DNA from 2 places in the Geobacillus sp. FJAT-46040 genome. Region 2 is predicted to be linked to the other one. Evidence: riboswitches for the same ligand, from Rfam matches in the RefSeq annotation. Region 2 holds a riboswitch; the other holds the start of a gene.

Region 1 (4,388 bases), 250 kb from region 2:
TAAATCAATGACATCGACCCCGATCTTTAGCAATTCTTCTTTTTTCTTCTGAAATCGGGAGAACAAATATGGCGGCATCGTCTGCACAATATCGGAAAATGTGTTCAATCCCATCCCTCCTCATAGCCCTTCGTTTCAGTTTATGCGCACGCCCATCCCCCTCATGCCCGTCTCACGTTCAAGAAGCAGCCTATCATACCAATGGCTTTCTCACATCAAGACATCATCAAAATCTTTTTTCTCGAAAAGCGGTCGATGCAGGAGAAGGGGTTATTTTTTCACTAAGCTGCTAGAAAAACGCGATCCACCTTCTGAAACCCGGCCCTTTCGCCATAAAAAAAAGCGGCCGGCATCATCCACGGTTCGATGACGCAACTGGCCGCTGTCTATGGAAGCGAAGCGCCGGCGAAGGCGCCGCGATAGACTGCGCAGTTTTCCCCGCATGATCATTCTATGACTAGAAATTTGCACCTTATGCCATTATCATAATCAATCCGAAACGATTTGTAAATATATTTTTTAAAAATTATATATTTTTAAAATAATAAGGAACCGCACCAATTTGCAGAACAAACAAGAGGGGCAATGAACGTTCGCCCCCCTCCGCTGCTTCGATCAGCACTGAGCGCCTTCCAGCTCATGCTTTTTCCGTTGATCGAACTTCCATATTCTCTCCACCATGCCGAGCATCGCAGCCCGCTTCTTGTCATTGATACAGCGACGAGCCTTGCCGAATAAATTGTTGCGCTTTTTCTTTCATCCCTTCCTCTTTGATTTGCCGCTGCAGCTCGTGCGAAATGTTCATCGAACAAAACTTCGGCCCGCACATCGAACAAAAATGAGCTGTTTTCGCCGCCTCGGCCGGCAATGTTTCATCATGGTACTCACGAGCCCGTTCCGGGTCAAGCGACAAGTTGAACTGATCGTTCCAACGAAATTCAAAGCGCGCTTTCGAGAGCGCGTCGTCACGCTGCTGAGCGGCTGGATGCCCTTTTGCCAGATCAGCCGCATGGGCGGCGATTTTATAGGCCACGACCCCGGCGCGTACGTCCTCTTTATTCGGCAACCCTAAATGTTCTTTGGGCGTTACGTAACAAAGCATCGCCGTTCCATAAGCGCCAATGATGGCGGCGCCAATCGCTGACGTAATATGGTCATACCCGGGCGCGATGTCGGTGACAAGCGGCCCTAACGTATAAAACGGCGCTCCATGGCAAATGTCCTGTTCCCGCTCGACATTTTCGCGAATTTTATGCATCGGAATGTGGCCCGGCCCTTCGATCATCACCTGCACATCATGCTTCCAGGCGATTTTCGTCAGCTCGCCAAGCGTTTCCAGTTCCGCAAACTGCGCCTCATCGTTCGCATCGGCGATGGAGCCGGGGCGCAAGCCGTCGCCAAGGGAGATCGCGACATCGTATTGTTTCAAAATCTCGCAGATTTCTTCAAAATGCGTATACAAAAAGTTTTCTTCATGATGGGCCAAACACCATTGGGCGATGATCGAGCCGCCGCGCGAGACAATTCCGGTCGTCCGGTTGGCGGTGAGCGGAATGTAATGAAGCCGCACACCGGCGTGGATCGTCATGTAGTCGACTCCTTGTTCAGCCTGCTCGATGAGCGTCTCGCGGTACACGTCCCATGTCAGCTTCTCCGGCACCCCTCCTACCTTTTCGAGCGCCTGATAAATCGGCACCGTTCCCACGGGGACCGGCGAATTGCGGATGATGTACTCGCGTGTTTCATGAATGTGTTTGCCGGTCGACAAATCCATGACCGTATCGGCGCCCCAACGCACCGCCCAAAGCAATTTTTCCACTTCGTCTTCAATCGATGAAGAAACAGCCGAGTTGCCGATATTGGCATTAATTTTCACATGGAAACGACGGCCGATGATCATCGGTTCGCTCTCTGGATGGTTAATATTGGCCGGAATAATGGCCCGACCAGCGGCGACTTCTTGGCGGACAATTTCTGGATCGATTTGTTCACGAATCGCGACAAACTCCATTTCTGGCGTAATGATCCCCCGTTTGGCGTAATGCATTTGTGTCACTGTTTTTCCGGGCTTTGCCCTCAATGGACGGCGCACAAACGGAAGCGAACGTTGGATCGCAACAGAAGACCGCTCCATTTCCTCCACATCGCCGCGCTCGACAATCCAGCGGCGACGAAGAGGAGGCAAGCCTTTCTCCACGTCCGGTTCAAAATCGGGATCCGTATACGGGCCCGTCGTATCGTAGACACGCACCGGTTTGTTTTCCACCATTCCTTGCGGCGTTTTCGTTGGCGACAAAGCAATTTCTCTCATCGGCACGCGCACATCCGGGCGCGACCCTTCGATGTACACTTTGCGGCTTTCCGGAAACGACATAAACGAGCGGATGTTTTCCATGCGTGGCTTCCCCTTTCAACATAAAATGATGAAAAATCAGATCTGAAGCCACACCGTCTGAAGCGGGGCAAACACGAGAATAGGCGATGGCGGCCGATTCAAAATAAAAACAGGTTCCGACACCGGAACCTGATCGAAGGCAAAAGGCCAAATGAACAAGACACGTCCATCTGTTCCCGCTGCCTGCTTCCCTACGCTGGCATGACCCAGATCAGGTTCAAAGGGTCAAAGAACTTCATCGCGTTCTTTTCTCAGCCCGGCTCTCGGACTCCCCTAGCAGATAAGCGTATCACAATGATGACTGACTTTTTTTATTTTATCAGGCAATTGGCAAAGATGCAAACCATTTTATTCCAAACGTTGACTCCCACACGTCGTTTGAAAGCCCCTCTTTCTCGAAGAAAGCGTCCTTTTCCTCACTCACACAGAAAATTTCTTCAGCATTGCCCGCATCTCGTCCGCCATCTGACCGAGCGATGTCGACGAAGAGGCGATTTCCTCGACGGAAGCCATTTGTTCCTGGGTCGCTGCCGATACGTTGGCCGCACCAGACGCTGACTGTTCGACAATATTGGTCATCTGTTGGAGTGCGTCGTTCACTTGACGAGCATGCTCCGTCATTTGCTCGATGGCGGACGATACTTGTCCAATTTGTTTGCTCACTTGGCCGACCTCCTCACGGATATGGGCAAATGATTGGCCGCATGCCGCCGCAACGTTCAATCCTTTCGCCACTTCGGCGATCACCTGTTCGGCAGACGCAACTGCCCGCTTCGTTTCTTCTTGAATGTAACCGATCAGCTCGGAAATTTGTTGCGCTGAGCGCGCTGATTGTTCTGCGAGCTTCCTCACTTCGTCCGCGACAACCGCAAACCCTTTCCCTTGCTCGCCGGCGCGCGCCGCTTCGATCGCCGCATTGAGCGCCAACAAATTCGTCTGCGACGCAATGCCGGTGATCGCTTCCGTAATCTGTCCAATCTCGTTGGAGCGCTCCCCAAGCCCTTTCACCACCTGGCCGAGCGTTTGCACATGATCGTAAATGAACTGCATTTGCTCGGACATTTGTCCGATTGACTGCTTGCCGTCCTCTGCTTTCGCCGACGTTTTCTCGGCGCGGTGCGCCACATCTTTCGTATGGCAAGCGACGTCGCTCAATGTTTGGGAAATATCATGCACGGACGCAGCGGTGGTGCGGACAGCATCGGCCTGTTCCTCCGCACTTGCCGCAAGCGTTTCCATCGTTGTCGCAATTTGCTCTGTCGCTTTCGTCGTCTGTTCGGCGACAGCGGCAAGCTGCTGAGAATATTGCGCTACTTCTTCGGCATGATGTTGGATTTGCCCCATCACACTTTGCCAAGCATCTGCCATATCGTTTAACGACGCCGCAATCGGCCGCAGCTGCTGCACGCGATCAAGCGGTATGCGCACCGTCAAATCTCCGCCTGTCATCTTGCCTAAATGTTCGTTAATAACGGCAATCGGGGCAACAAACCGTCGATAGTTGAGCGTTGCCGAAACGAAGCCGAGCATCGCGCCAAACAGCACCGTAGCAACAAGCGTCCACCAAAATGCCGCCCCGCGAATGCCGTTGACCAGGCATGTGGCCATGCCGATCGCCGCTGTGCCAGGAATGACAACGAACATTGTGCGAATGATATAAGCGCTTAACGACAATCCATTCTCCTCCTTTTTTCTATATAAGTTGCAATAAAGATTTTCCGATTGTTCGATTCTGTTTTCCTTCATAACAAGTCATTTTGATAGAATGCAACGGGCGTTCTACTGGATGTAAAACAAAGTTTCAACTTATATAGTAATGTCTCCGCTTTTTCTAAGCAAGTAGCACTTTGCGGAGTGCAAAACGGAAATGTATTACAATTCTTTCTTCATATAATATGAAATTCCTTTGTACGTTTCCATAAAAAACGACCTCCCAATCGAGGCTGGGAGATCGTTTTCTTTAACCGCTATGCTTCATTTTTCTCGTTTCCTT
Region 2 (4,388 bases):
GCCTGGATACCAAATCCCTTCAGCGGCAATGACGTCTTTATAGTCGGAAAACACCGCCTTCGCCTCGCCGTCGGCGATGATGCGCCCATCGCGGCTGAACAAGACAATGCGATCCACAAAGTCGAGCACATGGTCAATTTTATGCTCGACGATGATGACCGTTTTGCCGCGGCCCACCTGCTTCACCGTTTGCCATACCGCCTTCGTCCCTTCTTCATCAAGCAGCGCCGTCGGCTCATCCAAAAACAAGACATCCGGCTCAAGCGCCAGCACCGAAGCAAGAGCCAATCGCTGCTTCATTCCACCGGAAAGCGTATGAATATCCGTATGCGGAGCGATCTCCAAACCGACTTGGTTCAGCAGGGCACGGATGCGGACGGGCATCTCGTGGCGCGGCACGCTTCGATTTTCGAGGGCAAAAGCGATTTCCTCGTCCGCATACGGCATGCAAAATTGCGCATCAGGATCTTGGAAAACATAGCCCCACCGTTCCGGCCGCTTAAGGCGCTCCGCTTTCATCGGCACATCGATCGAGCGGGGAATGATGCCAGCCATCACTTGCAATAATGTCGACTTGCCGCATCCGGACGGACCAAGGAGGAGCACTTTCTCCCCCTCGGCAATCGAAAGCGACAAGTCGCGAAACAGCAGCCCGTCGCTCCCGGGAAATTTCAGGCGCAGCCGATCAATCGCAATTGCTTGTTTCATCGCCATTCGCCGCCTTACCGGTTCAATGCATCGTAATCGTCTTTCGAGGCCGGCCGCCACATTTGCGTCACCCCGGTTTTCTCAAGCGCCTTGGCCAACGAGACAGCGAACACGCCGGCAATGAGGATGGCGCCGATAAAACGCGCCAGCAAAAAGAGCGCCATATTCCATGGGGCGAGCGCCTCAATATAGCCTTTGTAAAAGTCCATGATGAGCGAGCCAATCGTCGCGCCGACCGCGCTTAGCGATACGACGAGCACGTCAAACCGCCGATAGCGGAACGCCGCAAACACGAGCTCGGCAAACAGCCCTTGAATGAATCCATAAATGAGCACTTCAAGCCCCCATTGCGATCCCATGATCAGCTCGCCGGACGAAGCCGCAATCTCCGCGAGCAACGCCACCCCTGGCTTGCGAATAAGCAAATAAGCGAGCGAGGAGGCGATAAACCACATGCCGTAAATGAATTGATCGAGATGAAACCCTACTGCTCCCACCGCGCTATATAGCGGTCCCCATAATTTGTAAATAACGCCAAACACAATCGCAATGACGATCGTCGTTAAAATATCCACCAATTTTAACCCTTCTGTCTTCACTTCCATCCTGTTCTCCTCCTTGTCTCACGTCAACGGCTCGCCGCCAATTCAGCCGACGGCCACTGCTCAAGCCGATACGCCATCTCCCAAAACTCGTACTCATATTCGCTGCTGATGAGGAAATGCCGCTTCATCCGATGGCGATCCTCTTCGGTGACCTCGTCAGCGATGTCGTCAAGCCGCGCGATTTGCTCTTCCACAAGCGAGCGGAACCAGTCCGAACTGTAGGTGCCGATCCATTTTTCATAAATCGGATCGTTCGGGCGGCACGTTTTCAAGCGCTCGCCAATTTCGTAATACAGCCAGTAGCACGGCAAAATGGCGGCGATAACATCACCGAGATGCCCTTCGTACGCCGCGCGGTACATGTGCGACGTATAGGCGTACGCCGTCGGCGCCGGAATGAACGCCGCCCTTTCCTCTTCTGTAATGCCCAAGAGCTCGGCGAACGTTTCATGCAGAGACAGCTCGGCTTCGCACGTGCTTTGTGCATGGTGCGCCAACCGGGCTGTCGTCGCCAAATCCGGCGATTTCGCCGCCCCGATCGCCTGAACGCGGGCAAAATGGCGCAAATAATAGGCATCTTGCATCACGTAATAGCGAAACTTCTCGCGCGCAAGCGTCCCTTGGCCAAGCTCCTGAACAAACGGATGGCGGAAACTCGCCTGCCAGATCGGATCGGCCGCTTGGCGCAATTGTTTGGCAAATGACATTCGTTTTCCCCCTTTTTGGCAAAATAAAAACGCCGCTTCCTTTGCCGATTGGCGTAAAGAAAGCGGCGTGGGCATGCGACGTTGGCAAGGCAAAGCCTAGCCTTGCTGTGCTGCTCCTCCACTTCCCTACGCTGGCATTACCCAGATCAGGTGCTAAGGGTCTCAAAGGCACACTTTGATCTCAGCCTTTCTAAAGGCTCCCCTAGTGGATGATGGTGCAATTTTCAGTTTTCTTTACACTTAATCATACCATGGCACGAACGATTGTCAATCTTTTTTTCTCCGACGTTGCGCTATGCGTTGCAATCCGCTATGATGGAAACGCAGCAATTGACGACGGAATGGGAGTGGAAACGATGGCGAAGGTCATCCTGAAAAGAGAACGGAAAAAACGGCTTGAGCAAGGGCATCCATGGATTTTTCAAAGTGAAGTTGACCGCATCGAAGGCGATGCTGCGCCGGGCGACTTCGTTGACGTTTACAATCATCAAGGGTATTGGCTGGCGAAAGGATATATCAACCCCGCTTCGCAAATCATCGTCCGCGTCTTGACGCAAAACCCAAACGATGAACTCGATGAGCGCTTTTTCATCGACCGCATCCGTCAGGCGTGGGCGTACCGTGAACGGATGATTCCCGGCGTTCGCTCCTGCCGCGCCGTCTATGGCGAAGCCGACTTTTTGCCCGGATTGATCGTCGACAAATATGAAGATGTGCTTGTTGTGCAAATTTTGGCGCTCGGCATGGAAAGGCGGAAAGACTGGATTTTGCGCGGCTTGCTTGACGTGTTTGCCCCAAGGGCCATTTATTTGCGCAACGATGTGTCCGTTCGGGAGCTTGAGGGTCTCAAACAAGAAAAAGGCTTTTGGTACGGGGAAGCGGAAACGGAAATCGAAATCGAGGAAAACGGCGTGAAATACATCGTCGATATTGAAAACGGACAAAAAACCGGCTTTTTCTTCGACCAACGGCAAAACCGCGCCGCTCTTCGTCCGCTCATCGGTCCGGAGACAACCGTGCTCGACTGCTTCACCCATACCGGCTCGTTTATGCTAAACGCTTGTCTGTATGGGGCAAAACATGCTACTGCCGTCGATATTTCCGAACATGCCATCGAAACGGCGAAACGGAACGCCGCGTTAAACGGATTCACGAACGTTGAATTTGTCGTCGCCAACGCCTTCGACTATTTGCGCGAATCAGTGCGCGCCGGCAAACAGTGGGATGTCGTCATCATCGACCCGCCGGCATTCGCGAAATCGGCCCATGCCGTCCCGAAGGCGCTGCGCGGCTATAAAGACATTAACTTAAACGGATTGAAGCTTGTCAAAGACGGCGGCTTTTTCGTCACATCAAGCTGCTCGTACCACGTCCGCCCGCACCTATTTCAAGAGATGATCGCTGATGCGGCATTTGACGCGAAAAAAGTGCTGCGCCAAGTATATTGGAACGGCGCCGGCTACGACCACCCGAAACTCCTTGCCGCGGAAGAAGGCGACTACTTAAAATTCGCCATTTACGAAGTGCATTCCCGGCGGTGACGAGCCGCCCTCAAAGGCCGTTTCGATGCGCCGCTGGGCAGAAAAAACGCCTAGGGGTTATCCCTAAGCGTTTTTTCGTTCCCGGGGGCGAAGCGATTGTTCTTTATGCAAGACCGACAGATAGACAAGCATCGAAAGGAACACCGAACCGCTAGCAGCTAAATAAATGCTCGGATAGCCGAACCAATGGCTGATTTGGCCAAACACTATCGCCCCGACGCCGACCCCTAAATCAAAAAACGAGAAAAATGTCGCGTTCGCCATTCCCTTGCGGTGGGCAGGCGCCCGCTCGACGGACCACGCCTGCAGCCCCGGTTGCACCATGCCAAAGCCGAAACCGTACAGCACCGCCGCCAAAAGCAACGCCCATTCTCCCGGCAGCCAAGCGAGAAGAAGCATCGCCAGCAAAATAAGCCCCGCACCAGGGAGAAAGACGGCCCGATGCCCTTTTCGGTCATACAACTGGCCAGCGAACGTTCGCGTCACCATCAAGGCAAGCGCGTAAAGCAAAAAGTACAGTTGCAGGCCGCCGATCTGTTTTTGCGCCGTATATAGAGGCAAGAATGAGGCGATGCCGCCGAACGTCACCGTCAAGAAAAACAACAGCAACGACGGGGTCAAAGCGCTTTTTTCATACAAATCCCATCTGTTCGCCCCTTTGCCATGCACGGCTTCCGCTTTTTTATACGTGATTGCGGCGGCAAACAGCACCGAAGCGACTCCAAGCGCCGCACAAATGGCAAACAGATGGCTAAACGGAATCATAGCGGCAAGCACAAGTCCAAGCGACGGACCAAACGCCAAGGCGATATTCCCAGACAGCCCGT

Evidence for each region. A riboswitch is a leader RNA that binds a small molecule or an ion and turns the genes downstream of it on or off. The one in region 2 is predicted to bind thiamine pyrophosphate.
Region 1: another riboswitch for thiamine pyrophosphate. It lies ahead of thiC (phosphomethylpyrimidine synthase ThiC); the one in region 2 lies ahead of tenA (thiaminase II).

What each region holds. Positions count from the first base shown of each region.
Region 1 covers NZ_NISS01000001.1:2,550,232-2,554,619, forward strand. The annotation lists gene CD000_RS13660 (aminotransferase class I/II-fold pyridoxal phosphate-dependent enzyme) at 1-108, opposite strand, end outside; gene thiC (phosphomethylpyrimidine synthase ThiC) at 707-2,395, opposite strand; TPP riboswitch at 2,567-2,680, opposite strand; gene CD000_RS13670 (methyl-accepting chemotaxis protein) at 2,816-4,069, opposite strand; gene CD000_RS13675 (efflux RND transporter permease subunit) at 4,356-4,388, opposite strand, start outside.
Region 2 covers NZ_NISS01000001.1:2,301,908-2,306,295, forward strand. The annotation lists gene CD000_RS12170 (ABC transporter ATP-binding protein) at 1-708, opposite strand, end outside; gene CD000_RS12175 (ECF transporter S component) at 723-1,313, opposite strand; gene tenA (thiaminase II) at 1,337-2,020, opposite strand; TPP riboswitch at 2,127-2,234, opposite strand; gene CD000_RS12185 (class I SAM-dependent rRNA methyltransferase) at 2,377-3,561, shown strand; gene CD000_RS12190 (MFS transporter) at 3,625-4,388, opposite strand, start outside.